Regions from separate parts of the Cobetia sp. UCD-24C genome, predicted to be linked through region 4. Evidence: predicted binding sites of a transcription regulator. Region 4 holds the regulator's gene; each other region holds the start of a gene.

Region 1 (4,961 bases), on a different contig from region 4:
CCACAAGGCGGGCTTGAGTCCCCCCGATTGCGCGAGTATGCTTGGCGCCCCGCTGTCAGGGGAGCAGTCTTTCTAGGCCGCCCGCAAGGGCAAACTGACAGTGTTGGCAAGGAGAATAGCGTCGCGGGCTCAGGATCGGGCCAGGACACGGCGTCACCCCTCTTATTCTGTATCAAGGTTACTCGTCATGCCGCAGGCCCCAACCCTGATGACTGGACTGAAATACCGCCTGGCGGAGCGTCTGTTCCACGCCTCCTGGCTGTCCGGCTCTCAGCAGAAGCATCGTCTGACCATGCGTCTGTTCAATCACTGCGCCAATGCCGGTCACACCGGTGCGTTGTCATTGTACGGGCACATGCTGTTCCAGCGCGGCAACTCCGCTCAGGAAAAGGCCAAGGGCGCGCGTTTCGTCATCAAGGCCGCGCAGGCCGGCGACGTGCATGCCCAGTATCAGGCGGCGCGTATCTATGAGTATGGCTGTGCCCAGTATCAGAGCGATCCGGCCAAGGCCGTGACCTGGTACGCACGTGCCGCCGAGTGCCGCCATGCTCTCGCGGCCCAGCGCCTGGCGCGTGCCTATCGTGAAGGCTCCCTCGGTCTGGCGGTCTGCCCGCACAAGGCCGAGCAGTGGGAAGCCCACGCCCGCACGGGTGGCGAGGCAGACCTGCACTGAGCTGATGTACTGACCGGATGTACCAGCTGATGTGCTGCCCTCGCTGCCAGTGACAACGCCCTCTTCGTGAGGGCGTTGTCGTCTCTGGCCCTCCCGCGCGCGTCTCTTGAACGTGATGCCAGCGTGATGGAGCAGATCGACCTGATGCCTGCGTTGACAGCGTCGCGCTCAGGACTCGCCAAGCAGGGGGCAATTCCCGTAACCTGAGGACATTCAACCTCTTCTCGCCCGGGCCCTGTCTGCCTGAGATACCTTGGGAGATTCGTGTGACGCTGCCTATTCTGCTCGATATTGAAGCCTCCGGCTTTGGCCGTGGTAGCTATCCGATCGAGATCGGGCTGGCGCGTGCCGACGGCAGCAGTTGCGCCTTCCTGATACAGCCTCTTGATGAGTGGGTGCATTGGGACCCGAAGGCGGAGCTGTTGCACGGCATCTCACGGGCGCGGCTGGCACGCGAAGGGCGGCCAGTGCGTGAGGTGGCGCAGTGGGTCAATGATGAGCTGGGTGAGGCGGGAATCGCCTATAGCGACAGCTGGGGCTACGACAATACCTGGCTCTCGCTGCTGTTCTATCATGCCGGCATGCTGCCGCGCTTTCGTCTCGAGGCGCTCAGACGGCTGCTCGATGAGGAGCAGCTGAATTGCTGGGCGGAGCTCAAGGAAGCGGTGATCGCCGAGGGTGGCATCCAGCGCCATCGCGCCGGAGACGACGCCCGTCTGCTGCAACTCACCTGGCAGAAAGCCCAGTCGATCGGGCGCAGCGAATAAGCCTCTGCCAGGTGCCTCGGGGTCTACGCCTGGCGGCATGAGCGACACTGCTGTCAGGCCGGGTGTTGTCAGGTCAGATGTTGTCAGGCGGAGCAGCGAGCACGAGATAGCGTCAATAAAGCCAAAAAAGCGGCAGCCCACTGGGCTGCCGCTTTTTCATGCTGTCGCTTTTTTCATGCTGCTGATGTCATCAGCGCCATGACGAGGCTCAGGCACCCGTCACCGCCAGCAACACCTTGCCGGTGCTGGCGTTGTCCTGCACATAGGCATGCGCGGCATCGGCTTCCTGGATCGGCCAGCTCTTGTCGATATGCGGGCGCAGCTCACCCCGCGCCAGGCGTGGCCACACATGCACGTAGAGCGCATCCAGCACCATGCCCTTGCCATCGGGGGAGCGCGAGCGCAGGGTCGAGCCGATCAGGCGCTGACGCTTCATCAGCATGCGACCCAGATCCAGCTCATCCATGCGCCCGCCCATCAGACCGATCAATACCATGCGGCCATCCTGTTTCAGCACCTGCTGATTGTCGGCCAGATAGCCGCCGCCCACCGGGTCGAGAATCATGTCGGCGCCGCCCCAGTCGTTCACGGCCTCGACGAAGCTGCCATCGTGGCGATTCCAGCCGGCATCCGCGCCGAGGCGCAGGCAGGTCTCCAGCTTTTCCTGGCTGCCGACGGTCACGAAGCACGGATGCCCGAACAGCCCGCACAGCTGGATGGCGGTGGTACCGATGCCGCTGGCACCGGCGTGCAGCAGCACGCGCTCCTTGTGCTTGAGATTGCCCTCGATGAACAGGTTCAGCCAGGCGGTGGCGAACATCTCCGGCAGCGCGGCGGCGTCTCGCAGGCTATAGCCCTCCGGCACCGGCAACACCTGCAGGGCGTTGACGACCACTTCCTCGGCATAGCCGCCACCGGACAGCAGCGCACAGACCGGATCACCGACCTTGAAGCGCTCGACGTGGCGGCCGACCTCACGAATGGTGCCACTGACCTCCAGCCCCAGAATCTGACTGGCACCTTCGGGGGGCGGATATTGGCCGGCGCGCTGCATCAGGTCGGCGCGGTTGACGCCGGCCCAGGCCACCTCGATACGCACCTCATCCGAGGCGATCCCGTGCGGGGCCTCGGTTTCCTGCCAGACCAGTGATTCATTCTCGACGGCTATCGCAAACATTCGCTCTCTCCTTGGCGTGGCAGTCGCGCTGCCTGTTCGTACGCGGATGATCTCTGTGCCGGGGCGCATCGGCCGCGGATCACGTGGGCGACTGTCATCTCACTGTACGGGGACTGTGACGCATCTGTCATGAAGTGGCGCGAACCTGACGTGATATCAAGCCCCATGATCCAGACATCGCGTTCCGCACTCCGTGCGGCCAAGGAGAGAGCATGATCGATACTGCCCGCGTCATCGCTGCCAAGTATCCTGCCTTTGCCAAACGTCACCCGCTGATCCGGCGGCCAGCTCTGGCCATGCTACGGCGCCTGGTGCACGAGGGCGAGATCAATGCCTTCCTCGGCGAGAACTCGGACCAGCGCGGCTTCGACTTCATTGACCGCGTGCTCGATCACTTCTCCTTCGGCTACTCGGTGTCCTCGCGGGAGCGCGAGAACATTCCGGCCTACGGGCGTGTCGTCATCGTCGCCAACCATCCGCTGGGATCACTGGACGGCCTCGCACTGCTCAAGCTGGTCGGCGAAGTGCGCCGCGACGTCAAGATCGTCGCCAACGACATCCTGATGAAGGTCGAGCCGCTGGCACCCTTGCTGCTGCCGCTGGACAATCTCAGTCGCCGTGGCTATCGCAAGAGCAGTGGTCAGATCTGCGATGCGCTGATGAATGAAGAGGCCGTGATCATCTTCCCTGCCGGCGAGGTCTCGCGTGCAGGCCCGACCGGGCCACGTGACGGCAAGTGGCTGTCGGGCTTCCTGCATTTCGCGCGCAAGACCAACGCGCCGGTGCTGCCTATCCACGTCAGCGGGCGCAACTCGACGCTCTTCTATGCGCTGTCGTCGATCAACCGCAGCTTCGGTACGCCCCTGCTGGCCCACGAGATGTTTCGCCAGCGCGAGCGTCAGCTCAAGCTGCGCATCGGCGAGCTGATTCCGCTGGAGCGCCTCGACAGTGATGCCCTCAATACCAACGCCAAGACGCGCCTGCTGCGCAAGCACCTGTATCGCATCGGGCGCGGCAAGCGTGGCCTGTTCGTGACCGAGAAGGCCATCGGCCATCCGGAGGAACGCCAGGCGCTGCGTGAGGAATTGACGCCCTGTGAATTGCTGGGCGAGACCCGCGACGGCAAGAAGATCTATCTGTTCGATGCCTTCCCCGGCTCCAGCGTGATGCGCGAGATCGGGCGACTGCGTGAGATCAGTTTCCGGCGGGTCGGCGAGGGCACCGGTGAGCGGCGCGACATCGATCGCTATGACGCCCACTACCGTCATCTGGTGCTGTGGGATGACGCCGATCTCGAGATCGCCGGTGCCTATCGCATCGGTGAGGTGCGCAAGATCATGGCGGCACATGGCGAGAAGGGGCTCTACAGTCCGACCCTGTTCCGCTTCACGCCCGAGATGTTCGAGCGCATGCAGGACGGTCTGGAGCTGGGGCGCAGCTTCGTGCAGCCGCGTTACTGGGGGCGGCGCAGCCTCGATTACCTGTGGCAGGGGCTGGGCGCCTATCTGCGCTGTCATCCCGAGATTCGCTGGCTGTTCGGCCCGGTCACGCTCTCCAACAGCTATCCGGAGGCTGCCAGGGCACTGATCGTCAGCTACTACCGTCACTATTACGGGGATGATGAGGGGCTGGCACGTGCGCGGGCACCGGTCGCCCAGAGCGTGCCGGGCAGCGCCGCCCATGAAGCGGAGCGGCTGTTCGATGGTCAGGACGCCGATGGCGATTTCCGCCGCCTGCGTGCCCAGCTGGATGCGATGGGTGTGACGGTGCCGACGCTCTACAAACAGTACGCCGAGGTCACCGAGCCCGGTGGCACCCGTTTCCTCGATTTCAGTGTCGACGCCGATTTCGGTTACTGCATCGACGGCCTGGTGATGGTCGATGTCGAGCAGGTTACCGCCAGCAAGCGGGCGCGCTATATCGGCAAACCCGTTCAGCAGCAGGCCGCCTCGGACGACGCCGTTGAGGCTGTTGGTGAGACGGCGCTGAACTGAGGTGGCGCCCTGCTGAGATAGCGCGTTGAGCTGAGACGGCCGCTCGCAGAGTCACTCCCCATGGCGCTGGCATATGCGCTTGATGGGGAGTGACGCGACAGGCAGTCAGGTCTCAGGCCTTACGTCTCAAGCCTTACGTCTCGGGCGCCAGTCGCTTCAGCAGGGGCGCGATCTCGCGCTCGCTGATCAGGCGCGCGCGAGTGTCTGCATCGAGGAAGCCCGCCTCGACGGTGCGGTCCAGAAACTCGAGCAGGGGCGCGAAGAAGCCATCACTGTCGAGGACGGCGATCGGCTTGGCGTGAAAGCGCAGGTACTGCCAGGTCCAGGTCTCGAACAATTCCTCCAGGGTG
Region 2 (4,961 bases), on a different contig from region 4:
GCCAGCCCCAGCGCCAATGCCATGGCGCCGAAGGCCACCGCAAAGGAGAAATAGGTGGTCGTCCATAGTGTCGTGAGATATTCCGGCTCGCTCAGCACGCTGACGAAGTTGCTCAGCCCGGTGAATTCCCGCGAGAGCCCGAAGGCATCCTCGACATAGAAGGCCTGTTCGATGGCCTGGTAGGCCGGCCAGAAGAAGAACACGGCCACGATCAGCAGCTGGGGTGCCAGCAGTATCCAGGGCGTGATGGGGTGTCGATTGAAATGGGCCATGCAGCAGGGGTCTCGCAAGCAAGGAGGGACTGGGTGGTTCCGTCGGTAGCACGGAGTCGGCAAGTCTCGGCCGCTCCTGCGCCATCAAGCCGTGAGAGAAGGGAAAGGACACCGGATGTCGGATGCGCTTTCCGCTCTCTGGCTGGAGAAAATAGCGGGAGGGCGAGCCCGGCATGGGCCCGCCCCCGGTGTGGCGATGATCAGCCGTTGGCGCGTTCGAACTTCTCGAGCAGCGAATCGCCGCGCTTGACGGCGTTGTCGAGGCCGTCCTGCACGCTTTCCTTGCCGGAGAAGATCTTCTCCAGCTCTTCATTGATCACGTCGCGAATCTGCACCATGTTGCCCAGACGCAGGCCCTTGGAGTTCTCGGTCGGCGTCGCGGAGGTCATCTGGGTGATGGCGACGTCGGTGCCCGGGTTCTCGGCGTAGAAGCCCTGTTCGCGCGTCAGCTCTGCCGCGGCAGTCGTGATCGGCAGATAGCCGGTGAACTGGTGCCAGTCGGCCTGCACTTCGGGCTTGGAGAGGTACTGGAAGAACTTGGCGACGCCCTGGTATTCCTCATCGCTGTGACCGGAAAGCACCCACAGCGAGGCGCCACCGATGATGGAGTTCTGCGGCGTCTCGATCACGTCGCTGTCATAGGGCAGCGGTGCCACGCCGAACTCGAAGCCCTTGGCGCTTTCCTTGACGCCGGCATAGCTGGCGGAAGAGCCCATCATCATCGCGCACTCGCCGGAGTAGAACTTGGGCGCCGCGTCATCGAAGCGACCGCCGAACACGAAGCGCTTGTCGGCCTGCCAGTCATCGAGACGCTGGATGTGATCGACCACGGCGGTCGTGTTGAATTCAAGACGGGTATCGGTGCCGGCGAAGCCATTGGCCTGGCTGGCGAAGGGCACATCGTTGCGCGCCGAGAAGTTCTCCAGCATCACCCAGGACGGCCAGGTGGTGGTCAGGCCACAGCTGGCGGCGCCGGAATCGACGACCTTCTTGAGCGCGGCGCCCATTTCCTGCCAGGTCTGCGGGAGGGAGTCGACGCCCGCCTTGGCCAGCACGTCCTTGTTGTAGTAGGTCACCGGCGTCGAGGAGTTGAACGGCAACGACAGCATCTTGCCGTCGGTGTCGGTGTAATAGCCGGTGACGGCAGACAGGTAGGCGTTCGGATCGAAGGCGGTGCCTTCCTGCGGCGCGAAGTCTGCCATCAGCTGATGCACCGGGACGATCGCGCCCTTGGCACTCATCATGGTGGCGGTGCCGACCTCGAAGATCTGCACGATGTCCGGGCCCTTGCCGGCGCGGAAGGCGGCGATGGCGGAGGTCATGGTCTCGGAGTAGTTGCCCTTGAAGACCGGCTTGACGACGTAGTCGTCCTGGCTTGCATTGAAGTCGGCCGCGATCTCGTCGACCTTCTTGCCGAGCCCGCCCCCCATGGCGTGCCACCATTCCACCTCGGTGGCGGCGAGGGCACTGGCGGAGGCGGAGGCGAAACCGATGGCCAGTGCGAGGCTGGCGAGGCGACGAGTCGCGGTGGCAGTCGTGCGGGTGCTTGCATGATGAGTCGGGCGGCGCATGGTCAAACTCCTGAGAGGTTCCCCTGGCCAGCTTCCGCAACAAAGAAGAAGGACGCTGGCCGCTGACGATCGATGGCGACGATCAAGTGAACATTTTCTTGTTCTTTTGATGATCGTCCGAAAAGCGTAGACGACTCTATAGCGCCCGCCTTACAACTTTGTGACAGGGAGATGTTCATTCGAGCGAGGCTGAACTTATGACTGAGCTTGTGACTGAGCAGCGAGTGTGTGGCGTCGCCAGCTCGGCTCAGGCTGGCAAGCGAGGCGCCGGGGGCAACTCAAGGCCGGAATAAGCGGCCGGCGAGCGAGTGTGCTAGTCTTGCGCGCTGAAAATGCCTGTGGCGGAGAACGCGATGAAAGTGGTTGAAGTGAGTGCCGGTGCCCGACGTGATGCCTGTCTGGCGATGCTGTGCGCCGAAGTCCATGGCCGCGAGGGTGGTCTGGATGCGCTGGTGAGTTACGCCGGCGTGCGTGGGGTGTGGTTCGAGAATGAGATGGCGCGCCTGTTCGCGCTGGTCGACGATGCCGAGCGCATCCACTCTGCGGCGCTGCTGGTACTCGACGAGAACGCACGTGGCCTGAATCTGGCGCTGTGGGCGACGCCGACGGTGCATCGCGGTCACGACCACGGCATCGCGCTGGTCTCCCAGCTGTCCGATCACGGCCGCCTGCAGGTGCGCATCACCGACAGCTCACTGGTCAGCGTGCTGCGTCGCGCCGGCATCAACGACTGGCTGGAGGCCGAGGCCGAAGGCGATCAACCGCGCGAGCTGGTCGGCATGAATCCGGCCGCGCGTGTCGGCAACCTGGCGGCCCTCGACGCGCCGCTGCGCCTGGACCGCGAGCGCATCAAGCGCTCCTTCAAGGCGCGCCCGAAGGACTTCGAGACCTACAAGAACGCCTTCGTGCGTGACCTGGAGCACTTCGCGCGTCATATCTGAGGATGAGATGACGCAAGCGAATGACATGCTCTACCAAGACAAAGGCCCCGCTCATTGAGCGGGGCCTTTGTGGTTCTGCGATCAGCGATCAGCGATCAATTCCTGTATCGATCAGGCGGCGTCCTGCTGCGGGTTGGAGGCGGTGCCGTCACTCGCCATCGGCTTGCGCACGAAGGCATCGAAATCGAAGTGGTCGACGGTCAGCATGTCGAGTACCTCGGCTTCGAAGACGCGCATGAAGTCGCCATCCTCAGCGGACAGGATACCGGCCTCGACCGCCGCTTCGATGCGCGCTTCCGGTGACAGGGCGTCGGCCGGGATCTCGCCCTTGTGATAGGCCTTGGCCAGCGCCTTGTAGATCGGCTCGGCGCGCGGGTAGTCCTTGAGCAGCGCGTTGTAGCGGGCGAGGGCGTTGTCCTGCTGGTCTTCGTCCTGCGCGTCCCAGGTGTTGTCGGTCAGCTTGGCACGCAGTGCAGTGTCGGTAGAGACGGCGCGGGCGATCTCGCGCGTCAGGCTGTCCTTGGGCATGGCGAACTGACGGCCACGCGGCAGGGCGATCACGCGCAGGGCAGTGCCCAGTGCGCGGTTGGGCAGGTTGGCGAACAGCTCATCCAGTGCCTTTTCCGCGCGGTGCAGCAGCCACTGCATGCTGTAGTGGAACAGCGCCTCTTCGTGTTCGCAGGCCTCGGATTCGTGCCACTGCTTGAGTGTCAGTGACGCCAGGTAGAGGTTGGAGAGCACGTCGCCCAGGCGTGCCGACAGCATCTCGCGCGCCTTGAGGCTGGAGCCGAGGCTTGCCATGGCCGCATCGGCGGACAGCGAGAAGGCGGCGCTGAAGCGGTTGATGTGGCTGGCGTAGGGCGTGGCGACGGCGTCGAAGCCGGTGGCCTTGCCGCCGATACCGAAGCTCTGGGTGAAGGCGCGTGCCGCGTTGCCGAAGATCAGGCCGGCATGGCGGAAGAAGGCCTTGTCGAAGGCATTCAGGTCATCGGCGTCCTTGGCGGCCAGCTCCTCCAGCACGTAAGGATGGCAGCGGATCGCGCCCTGACCGAAGATCATCAGGTTGCGGGTCATGATGTTGGCGCCTTCCACCGTGATCGAGACCGGAGTGCCGGCGTAGGCCACGCCGATGTAGTTGCGCGGGCCAAGCGTCACGCCGCGTCCGCCGTGGATATCCATGCCGTCGGCCAGCAGCGAGCGGGCCATCTCGGTCAACTGGCTCTTGAGGATGGCGGAGGGCACCGCCGGCTTGTGGCCATTGTCGATCATGTTGGCGGTGTGCAGCACCGACGCCTGGCTGATGTAGTTCATCGCGGCCATGCGGGCCAGCGGCTCCTGCACGCCTTCCATCTCGGCCACCGGCAGATTGAACTGACGACGGATGCGCGCAAAGCCGGTGCTCCAGCCCAGTGCGTAGCGCGAGATGCCCGCGGAGCCGGACGGCAGGGTGATGCAGCGACCCACCGACAGACACTCGACCAGCATCTTCCAGCCCTGGCCGGCCATCTGCTCGCCACCGATCAGGTAGCTGAGCGGAATGAAGACGTCCTTGCCGAAGATCGGGCCATTCATGAACGGCGCGCCGATCGGGTGGTGACGACGGCCGATGTCCATGCCGTCGGTGTCGCGCGGAATCAGGGCACAGGTGATACCGATGTCTTCCACGTCGCCCAGCAGGTGCTCGGGGTCGAACATGCGGAAGGCCAGGCCGACCACGGTGGCGACCGGCGCCAGGGTGATCCAGCGCTTCTCGAAGTTCAGGCGAATGCCGACGACTTCCTCGCCATCATGCATGCCGCGACACACGATGCCGGTGTCCGGGATGGAGGTCGCGTCACTGCCGGCACGCGGGCCGGTCAGACCGAAACACGGAATCTCGCGGCCATCGGCCAGACGCGGCAGGTAATAGCTCTTCTGTTCATCGCTGCCGTACTTGAGCAGCAGCTCGCCCGGGCCGAGGGAGTTGGGCACGCCGACGGTGACCATCAGCGTCTCGTTGACCGCCAGCTTCTGCAGCACCAGCGACTGCGCCTTGGCCGAGAAGCCCAGGCCGCCATATTCCTTGGGAATGATCATGCCGAAGAACTTCTCGCGCTTGAGGTATTCCCACAGCGCTTCGGGAAGATCGGCACGCTCACGCGCGATCTCCCAGCTGTTGGTCATGCCGCAGGCGACAG
Region 3 (4,961 bases), on a different contig from region 4:
AGCTCAGCGTCCTGTCAGTGCGTTCAGCACCAACTGGTCAGCCTTGTTGTCGGGTACTCCAACGTTTCCGTGTTCAAGGTTTCATTGAAAGTCTTTCTCTGTGCCGCGGGTTTTTCAGCCAAGCAGCGAAAGATAGTGTCAGTCACTTCCCGAGACAGACCTGCTGCCACGTGACGCAGCAGATCTTGCCGTTGGGCCGATGACAACCACTGACTATAAGGGGCATCTCCATGCTCACCTTGATCGTGAAATTTGACGTCAAGCCCGAACAACTCGCTACCTTCAAGCAGGCCTTGGCTGACAACAAGCTGGGCTCAGCGGCTGAACCGGGGATGCTGGAAATGCGTTTCTTCGTGGCCAAGGATTCTCCCACCACCATCTTCGCCTACGAGCGCTGGGCAAGTGCTGAGGCGCATCAGGCACATGTGAATCAGCCATACGCGCAAGCCCTGCTGAAACTGGCTGACACGGCGTTGGCATCGCCATTCGAGGTGATGCCCTTGAACGATACTGACCCGGCGCCATTGCATGAGGCGAACCCCAGGCACGTGCAGCCGGAAGATGAGGTATTCAGTATCTTCTTCATCTTCAAGATCAAGGAAGAATATCGCGCTCGATTGCTGCAGCAATTCACCACGCATGTGGCGAAGACGCGCAGTGAGGAGCCGGGCAATCTCGTGTTTGATCTGTATACCATCGACGGGCAGGACGACACGCTGGTGATATACGAGCATTGGCGCACGGAGTCAGACCTGTGGGACATTCACTTCCAGCAGCCCTATGCCATCGAGACAGGCAAGCTCTTGGAGCAGGCCATGGTCGGGGATATGCAGCAGTACCTGAATACCGTCAGCGAGTTCTGAGTTATCCCGTAGGTCATACGTTTCCTGTTTGTCCATTCGATGCGCAGCCCTTAGAGGCTGCGCATTGTGCGTTCACCCCCTCTTGAACATCAGCGTGCCATCCCACCGCCATCCACGCCTGTGAGCTCAACCAGGCGGCTGTCATCAAATCCGGCAACGCCAGCGGCACGTAAGCTGGCAGGCCAGTGCGAGTCACGCGAATGTGATAGTTTCTGGAGCATCCAGCCGTTTGGCGGCACAGAGTCCCGGGCATTTTCTTCGCCGGCGGGGCAAGCGGCGCCGTGTTATTACCCGGTAGTGGCAACCCTCTTCATCTTTGGTCAGGACTCCTCGTCATGAGTGATGCGTATTACCTCCACCTTACCGATCGCCTGCGCGAACAGCTGAAGGACCCTGATGCCTTTGAAGAGGGGCGTTTGCCTTCTGAACGAGTGCTGGCCGAGCGCTTCGATACCACGCGCGTGACGTTGCGTCAGGCGTTGGGGCAGCTGGAGGGAGAAGGGCGCATTCATCGCAGCAATCGGCGTGGGTGGTTCGTGTCGCCGCCGCGACTGGATTACGACCCCACGCGTGACTCCGGCTTCAATGACTATGTGACGGCGCAGGGGCGGCGGCCACGGACGGAAGTGCTGCTGACCGATGTTCAGGCCTACCCACCGGCTGCGCAAGCGCTGGGCCTGGCGGCCCAGACACCGCTCTATCATATTCGCCGCCGGCGTTTCGTGGATGAGCGCGCCGTGCTCAGCGAGTCGATGTGGGTGGTGCCGGAGCGTGCCCCGGGACTGCTCGAGGAGGGCCAGTTCGGGGTGTCACTGTGGGCGGAGCTGCGCGGACGCTATGGCCTGACGCTGGCCCACCGTGAGCTGCGCTTCTACTCCGAGTCGCTGGGGGAGCAGGCCGCCCGGGAGCTGGGGGTCGCCATGGGTAGTCCCGGTCTGACCGTGCGTCGCGCTACCTTCGATGAGCAGCATCGTCCCATCGGCTATGACGAAGAGCGCTGGCTGCACAATGCGCTGTGCATCACCGTCACGCTCAAGAACAAGCCCTGAGCCCGCGCTGCAGGGACGCTATATGAGGTAACACTGTTTCACCGGGCCTTCAACTGACTGTCACGGGGGTGTCATTCGGCCCGCTCATACTCTTGGTATATACCAGATGGCGAGAGCCATTCATTCCAAGCGTTGGAGAGTCCCGATGTCCTTCTTGACCCGTTCCTTCCTCACCCGTTCCTTGCTGGCCAGTGCCGTTGGTCTAGTCGTTTCCCTCAATGCCCAGGCGGCCACCGAGCTCACCGTCTATACCGCGGTGGAGTCCGATGATCTGCAGAAATATGCCGAGCGCTTCCAGCAGGCGCATCCGGATATCGACATCAAATGGGTACGCGACTCCACGGGCGTGATCACCGCACGATTGCTGGCCGAGAAGGACAACCCGCAGGCGGATGTGGTGTGGGGCCTGGCCGCGACCAGCCTGCTGGTGCTCGAGAAGGAGGGCATGCTGTCGCGTTATGCCCCCAAGGGAGTCGAGGCGCTGGATACCAAGTTCGTCGACCCCGCCTACCGTGATGGCCAAGACCCGTCCTGGGTCGGGATGGACGCCTGGGTCGCCTCGCTCTGCTACAACACCGTCGAAGGTGAGCGTCTGGGAGTGCCCAAGCCGACGTCCTGGGAAGACCTCACGCGTCCCGAGTTCAAGGGCCACGTGATCATGCCCAACCCGAGTTCTTCCGGTACCGGTTATCTGGATGTCGCCAGCTGGTTGCAGCTGTGGGGTGACGAGGGCGGCTGGGAGTACATGGACCGCCTGCACGACAACATTGCCCGCTACACCCACTCAGGCTCCGCGCCTTGCAATCTGGCCGGTTCCGGCGAGGCCGTGGTCGGTGTGTCCTTCGCCTTCCGAGGCGCGCGCCTCAAGGCACAGGGCGCACCGGTGGACCTGGTCTTCCCCGAGGAAGGGCTGGGCTGGGACATGGAAGCCGCGGCGATCATGAAGGGCACCGACAAGCGTGAGGCGGCGCAGACACTGATGGATTGGGCAGTATCCGAGCCGGCCAATGAACTCTACAACGAAGGCTATGCGGTCGTGGCCTATCCGGGGGTGGCCAAGCCGATCGAGCATTATCCGGCCAACATCACCGAGATGATGATCGAGGCTGACTTTGCCAAGGCGGCCAACCAGCGGGATGCAGTGCTCGCCGAATGGCAGCGCCGTTACGACGGCAAGTCCGACAGTCAATAAGTCACGCCCAGCCACCTTCGTCATTGCCCCGGCGCCTTGCGCCGGGGTCGGGAGTTTCTCGCATGTCTCTTGTGACCGCCCCCCCGCGTCATCACGCCCCGCGTCATCACGCCTCGCGTCAAGCGCCGCCAGCGACTGCCGGCGCCTCGCCGCGCGCGGTATCCGCCCCTGCAGCCCGGGCGCCTGCGCGTGACGCAGCGCCTCAGGCACTCGCCACGCGTTCTGCGTCGTCAGACAGTATTCACCTCAAGATCAGCGGCCTCACCAAGCGCTATGGCCAGTTCACGGCCCTGAGCGAGATCGACCTCGCGATCCGCGAAGGCGAGTTCGTGTGCTTCCTCGGCCCCTCCGGCTGTGGCAAGACCACCTTGCTGCGCGCCATCGCCGGGCTTGCGCCGCAGAGCGAAGGCACTATCCACCAGCGCGGCCAGGACATCTCGCGTCTGCCGCCGCAGGCGCGCGACTTCGGCATCGTCTTCCAGTCCTATGCGCTGTTCCCCAATCTCACCGTGTTCGACAACGTGGCCTATGGGCTGCGCAATCGGCGCGATGCGCGTGACGCGATGCGCCGCCGCGTGACGGAACTGCTCGCCCTGGTGGACCTGGCCGGCAGTGAAGGCAAGTATCCGGCGGCACTGTCCGGGGGCCAGCAGCAACGCGTGGCACTGGCGCGGGCGCTGGCGACCGAGCCGGGGCTGCTGTTGCTCGATGAGCCACTGTCGGCACTGGATGCGCGCGTACGCCTGCATCTGCGCAGTCAGATCAAGGCACTGCAGGCACGGCTGGGCGTCACCACCATCATGGTGACCCACGACCAGGAAGAGGCCCTGGCCATGGCGGACCGCATCGTGGTGATGAACCATGGTGTGATCGAGCAGATCGGCACCCCCGCCGAGATCTACCGTCAGCCGGCGAGCGCCTTCGTGGCCGAATTCATCGGCAGCATGAACTTCCTGCAATGCTGTCCCGAGAACGCCAGTACCCTGCGTCTGGGCCAGCAGCGACTGGAATGCGCGGCGCATGATCTGGAAGGCCTGGATCAGGCGCGTCTGGCCATTCGCCCGGAAGCCGTCTCGCTGTGCGCAGTGGGGGAGGGGCTGTTGGCGCAGGTGGAGCACGTCGAGTTTCTCGGCGCCTTCCTGCGTATCACTCTGACGCTTGAGGGCTGTGGGCAGACACTGTCGGCGGATGTGGCGCTCAAGGACAGCGAGTCACTGGGCGTGCGGGTCGGTGCCCGGGTGGGTGTGCGTCTGCCGTCCGAGGCGATCCGCCTGTACCCGCTGGTGGAGGCGCAGGCATGATGGCGCGCGCATTGCCCTTGTCGGGTCGGCTGTCAGGCGAGTCCGGCTTGCGTCTGTTGATGTTGCTGCTGGCCTTGGCGCTGCTGGTCATCGGGCTGCTGTTGCCGCTGGCCACCATGCTGATCAAGAGCGTGCAGGACCGCAGCGGCGACTTCGTCGGCCTGGCCAACTTCGCGCGCTATGTGCAGACGCCGGCGCTGGTCGGCTCGATCATCAATTCCGTCAGCATCGCGTTGATCAGTACCCTGACGGTGGTGAGTCTGGCCTTCCTGTGCGCGTACGGCATCACCCGCACCTGCATGCCGGGCAAGCGCGTCTTCCGCATGCTGTCCATCCTGCCGCTACTGGCTCCGTCACTGCTGCCAGCCATCAGTCTGGTGTATCTGTTCGGCAATCAGGGCTGGTTCAAGGATGTGCTGCTGGGGGAGAGCATCTACGGCCCCATCGGCATCGTGATGGGCATGACCTTCTGGATCTTCCCGCATGCGCTGATGATCATGATGACGGCGCTCAGCAACAGCGATGCCCGTCTCTATGAAGCCGCGGATGCGCTGGG
Region 4 (4,961 bases):
CACCTCGACCAGCAGACCCTGGTCATCCGCCTTCCAGCGCAGGGTGATGTGACAGTCTTCGGGGGTGTAGCGCACCGCATTGAAGACCAGATTCGAGATCGCGCTGCGCAGCTCCTGCTCCTCACCGCGCAGTGACAGGCTGGCATCGGCCTCGATGGAGAAGGTGTGGCGCCCCTGGGACAGGCCTTCGGCGTCGTCGCGGATATGGCCGAGCAGGGCGCTCATGTCGATGCAGCGACCGTTATCGGACAGTTCGTCGGTTTCCAGGCGTGACAGGGTCAGCAGGTCCTCGACCAGATGCTGCATGCGGTCGGTCTGGCTCTGCATCTGGCCCAGTCCACGCTGCCAGCGCGGTGGCAGGTCATCGGCGTAATCGGAGTAGGTCTCTAGATAGCCGGCCAGTACCGTCAGCGGCGTGCGCAGCTCATGGGAGACATTGGCCACGAAGTCGCGGCGCATCTCTTCCAGACGATAGAGGCGGGTGACGTCACGCAGCATGACCAGACGCTCGTTGTCACCGAACAGGGTGATGGAGATCTGCAGCGTCAGGTTGTCAGACAGCGGCGACTGGAGCGTCAGCGGCTCGCGGTAGGCCAGCCGATTGAAGTAGTCGATGAAGACGGGGTCACGCAGATAGTTGGTGATGTGCTGGCCGCGGTCGTGGCTGGCCTTGAGGCCGACCAGCTGCTCGGCAGCGCTGTTCCACCATTCCATGTCACCGTGGTTGTCTAGCATCACCAGGCCGTCGCGCATGGCCTCGGAGGATTCCTGGATACGGTTGAGGATGCTGCGCAGTCGCTCCTGAGCCTGACGCTGGCCCTTCTGGTAGCGGTAGAGACGATCGAGCAGGTCTCCCCAGACGCCATCGCCGGGCGGCGGCTCTTCATGGGGATTGGTGATCAGCCAGGTGTAGAGGCTCTTCAAGTGCTTGAGATGGACGAACAGATACAGCGAAAGGCCCAGCGCCAGGCCCCAGCCCAGATGGCCCAGCAGGCCACCGATCAGGCCGAAGCCACCGGCAAGGTAGCCGAGGCGCCATAGCTCGTTGGTCCAATAGCGCATGAATCCCTCAGGCCTGAGCGCTGAAGCGGTAACCGGTGCCGCGGACGGTCTGGATCAGATGCTGATGGCCTGTGCCCAGCGCCTTGCGCAGGCGACGGATGTGCACGTCCACGGTGCGCTCCTCGACATAGACATTACCGCCCCATACCTGATCGAGCAGCTGGCTGCGCGTGTAGGCACGCTCCTGATGCGTCATGAAGAACTGCAGCAGGCGATATTCGGTCGGGCCGACATCCAGCGAGTTGCCGTGGGCGGTGACGCGGTGGCTGGCCGGGTCGAGCATCAGGCCTTCGACTTCCACCGCCTCCTCGACCCCCTTGGGAGTAGTGCGACGCAGCACGGCCTTGAGACGGGCGACCAGCTCGCGCGGCGAGAAGGGCTTGGTGATGTAGTCGTCGGCGCCGGCTTCCAGGCCTTGAATCTTGTTGTCTTCCTCGCCCTTGGCGGTCAACAGGATGATCGGCAGCTCCGAGGTGGTCTCGTCACGCTTGAGACGCCGCGCGAGCTCCAGGCCACTGGTGCCCGGCATCATCCAGTCCAGCAACAGCAGATCGGGCTTTTCATCGACGACAATGGCGTGGGCGTCCTGGGCATTGTCTGCCTCCAGCACGCGGTAATCCGCCATTTCGAGGGCAACGGCGATCATCTCGCGAATCGAGGATTCATCGTCGACAATCAGTACGGTCTTGGAGCTCATCGCTAGATCCCATGCAGCAGTCGGCGCACGCGCCAGAATGACAAGTCGATGACGATTACAACCCGCTTATATGACAACGAGATGACAACTGCCAGCATGGCAGCTTGCACGCAAGCCTGCCAGCCGCCTTGGAGGCGCGGCAGGCAGGCATGAACCGTGGGCTGGGGAGCAATAGAGGGCAGGGGTCGCTTTAAATTAAATAATACTAATGTTTATGCAGGCGTCAGCTCATCGGCCAGGTCGCCAGGGCGATTCCGGCGAAGATCAGCAGACCCGTCCAATGATTGTTGAGGAAGGCCTGGAAGCAGGGCGCACGCTCACGCTCACGGATCAGACGTTGCTGCCAGACGAAGGTGCCGGCGGCGGCAGCCAGCCCCAGCCAGTAGAAGATGCCCAGCGCCAGCTGCAGGCCGATGCTGATCAACACTACCAGCATGCCCAGCTGCAACAGACCGATCATCAGCTTGTCGGCACGTCCGAACAGCACGGCGGTGGACTTGATGCCCACCTTGAGGTCGTCGTTGCGATCGACCATCGCGTAGGCGGTGTCGTAGGCCACCGTCCACATCAGGTTGGCCGCGAACAGCCACCAGCCGTATGTCGGCACCTCCTCCAGCGTCGCGGCGAAGGCCATCGGAATCGCCCAGCCGAAGGCGGCGCCCAGCACCACCTGGGGCAGATGATGGAAGCGCTTCATGAACGGATAGCTGGCCGCCAGCAGCACGGCGACGATCGACAGCAGCACCGTGGTCAGGTTGGTGAAGCACACCAGCACGAAGGCGGCCGCGACCAGCCCCCCGAACAGCGTCAGCGCCTCGCGCTCCGAAATGCGACCCGAGGTCAGCGGCCGGTCTCGCGTGCGCTCGACATGCTTGTCCCAATGGCGGTCGGCGTAGTCGTTGATCACGCAGCCGGCGGCGCGCATCAGATAGACCCCGGCGATGAAGATCAGCAGGGTCGTGCGCTCGGGAATGCCATCTGCCGCCAGCCACAGTGCCCACAGGGTCGGCCACATCAGCAGCCAGGTGCCGATGGGGCGGTCCAGCCGTGTCAGGGCGAGGTAGTCGGCCAGTCTGGAAGGACGCGAAGCGGCGGAAGTGGATGACGCGGTCATCGGGGCTCCTGGGCGGGTGGTAGTGGGCAAGGGAAGAGAGGGAAACGAGGCCAGTCGGCCACAAGGCTCAGGCCAGCTGCAGTGCGTGCTGGAAGGCCGGCGTGAAGCCCTCCTGCACCAGCACCTTGAAGCGGCCATGCGAGAACATCGAACGGCGCATCCACAGGCTGGTGGTGCGGGCCAGCGGCCTGGGGCTCGAAAGCACCAGCGGGGCGCGGCTGACATCGATGGCGCTGCGGGTCAGATCGGGCTGGCGAAACAGCCAATGGCCCAGCGAGCGCTCGCCCAGCGTCGAGAGGCGATGACCGTGGGCCAGGTCCAGCGCCGCCAGCGAGCGTGCGATCACCCATGGCGTATCGCCATGACAGAGCGCCACTTCGCGTCGCCAGACATGCCGGCGTGGGCCGATGCCCAGCAGGCGTGCCTCATCCAGCCGCGCGGGGCCGGTGTCCTGCAGCAGCAGGCGCACGCGCAGGCCCCGGAAGGGCTGGCCATCGCGTTCATCCTGCTGCTGCATGGCGCTGGCAAGACGCTGGGTCAGCGAGTCCGTCGAGGAGAGCCACGCCCACCAGCCGGCCGGCATGACACCTTGCAGCGTGGCAGCCGGCTGCCAATGACGGCGCACCGCCGCCGAAGCAACGGGTGCGGTGCGCGAGGGCGAAGGCCAGCGAGGCGCAGGCTTGCATAGGGTCTCGGCTGACGGATGAGGCGCCTCACAGGTGGAGGACTGTGGCGTGAGCGCTGCGCGATGAGGCTCGCCTGCTGGGCATCGGACCACGGTGAATTCCCTGTCAGGATGACGAAATGGCGAGTCTAGCATGGCCGGGCGGCAAGGCCTCCCGCTCAGGCATGCCTGCACTGCTGGCGGGCTGGTATGCTGGGCGCATTCATCGGCGTTCATGACGGACGCTGCTGGCGCTCTTTCATCAGCGCTTCCCTCGGATCGATCTCAGGAGATGGTGCCATGCGCGACCCTCGCACCCTTGTCATCATTGGTACCGGCATGGCGGGCATTGGTCTGGCGCGCGCGCTGCGTGCCCGTGACAAGGACAGCCGGCTGATCCTCATCAGCCAGGACAGCGGCCACGATTACGCCAAGCCGATGCTGTCCACCGCCTTCGCCAAGAAGATGTCGGCCACCGACCTGTCGCGTCAGGCGCCGGTGGCGCTGGTGGACGAGCTGAATGCCGAGCTGCGTACCCATCAACGCGTCACTGCCATCGACGGTGATGCCCGCCAGCTATGGCTGGGCGAGGAGTGTCTGGCCTATGACGAGCTGGTGCTGGCACTCGGTGCCGCGCCGCGTCGTCCCTTCCCCGTCGCCGCGGAAGTGGCCTCACGCGTGCAGAGCATCAATGACCTCGACGACTATGCGGCCTTTTGCGCGACGCTGACGAAGGCCCGCGAGCGCGGGGAAGACGGACACGTGGTGATTGTCGGTGCCGGACTGGTCGGCTGTGAATACGCCAATGATCTGACGGCCGCCGGCCACCGCGTCACCTTGGTCGCGCCGGAAGAAACTCCGCTGGATGGGCTGCTGCCGCAAGCGCTGGGGCAGCGTCTGGGCGCGGCGCTGGATGGACTCGGTGTGACGCGTCGCCAGGGCGAGATGGTCGAGACCATCGCCGCCAGCTCGGGCGAGGAGGCCGAACGTCAGGCCGCGCCGGTCGAGGTGCGCCTGCAGAGCGGTCGTCGCCTGACGGGCTCCGTGGTTCTGCTGGCCACCGGGCTGGCGCCACGCATTCGTCTGGCGCAGGCCGCGGGCCTGAGCGCCGGTGGCGACGGCATCCGTGTCGACCGCCACCTGGCCACTTCCCAGCCGCATATCTGGGCGCTGGGCGATTGCGCCAGTGTCGAGGGCGTCAATGCCATGTATGTCCAGCCGCTGCAGATGGCCGCGCGCACCCTGGCGGCCAACCTGTGTGGCGAGCCGAGCGTGCTCGACTGGAAGGCGTGGCCGGTGCTGGTCAAGACACCGGTCTTGCCGGTGGTGGCCTATCCGCCGCGTTCGGCCGTGGCGCGCTGGGAAATCACCGGTGAAGGCGATGACCTCGAAGCGCGTGCACTGGATATGAACGAACGCTTGAT

The links. The regulator PhoB, encoded in region 4, activates phosphate uptake and scavenging genes when phosphate is short. The targets are predictions, from matches to a motif close to TGTCATANNNNTGTCANA.
Region 1: AOG28_RS16955 (GNAT family N-acyltransferase) is a predicted target of PhoB. The motif match lies at 2,732-2,749, and genes of this name have one in related genera.
Region 2: ugpB (sn-glycerol-3-phosphate ABC transporter substrate-binding protein UgpB) is a predicted target of PhoB. The motif match lies at 1,992-2,009, and genes of this name have one in related genera.
Region 3: AOG28_RS07205 (putative 2-aminoethylphosphonate ABC transporter substrate-binding protein) is a predicted target of PhoB. The motif match lies at 1,971-1,988, and genes of this name have one in related genera.

Annotation. Positions count from the first base shown of each region.
Region 1 is NZ_LJTD01000017.1:43,260-48,220, reverse strand. It holds gene AOG28_RS16970 (tetratricopeptide repeat protein) at 188-673, shown strand; gene AOG28_RS16965 (3'-5' exonuclease) at 940-1,440, shown strand; gene AOG28_RS16960 (NAD(P)H-quinone oxidoreductase) at 1,649-2,617, opposite strand; gene AOG28_RS16955 (GNAT family N-acyltransferase) at 2,830-4,611, shown strand; gene AOG28_RS16950 (TIGR00730 family Rossman fold protein) at 4,745-4,961, opposite strand, start outside.
Region 2 is NZ_LJTD01000001.1:475,058-480,018, reverse strand. It holds gene ugpA (sn-glycerol-3-phosphate ABC transporter permease UgpA) at 1-272, opposite strand, end outside; gene ugpB (sn-glycerol-3-phosphate ABC transporter substrate-binding protein UgpB) at 473-1,843, opposite strand; gene AOG28_RS02040 (hypothetical protein) at 2,197-2,784, shown strand; gene AOG28_RS02035 (acyl-CoA dehydrogenase) at 2,896-4,961, opposite strand, start outside.
Region 3 is NZ_LJTD01000004.1:177,538-182,498, forward strand. It holds gene AOG28_RS07195 (putative quinol monooxygenase) at 231-863, shown strand; gene AOG28_RS07200 (UTRA domain-containing protein) at 1,199-1,912, shown strand; gene AOG28_RS07205 (putative 2-aminoethylphosphonate ABC transporter substrate-binding protein) at 2,058-3,104, shown strand; gene AOG28_RS07210 (putative 2-aminoethylphosphonate ABC transporter ATP-binding protein) at 3,167-4,405, shown strand; gene AOG28_RS07215 (putative 2-aminoethylphosphonate ABC transporter permease subunit) at 4,405-4,961, shown strand, end outside.
Region 4 is NZ_LJTD01000006.1:81,345-86,305, reverse strand. It holds gene phoR (phosphate regulon sensor histidine kinase PhoR) at 1-1,062, opposite strand, end outside; gene phoB (phosphate regulon transcriptional regulator PhoB) at 1,070-1,759, opposite strand; gene ubiA (4-hydroxybenzoate octaprenyltransferase) at 1,983-2,873, opposite strand; gene AOG28_RS10130 (chorismate--pyruvate lyase family protein) at 2,941-3,498, opposite strand; gene AOG28_RS10125 (NAD(P)/FAD-dependent oxidoreductase) at 3,838-4,961, shown strand, end outside.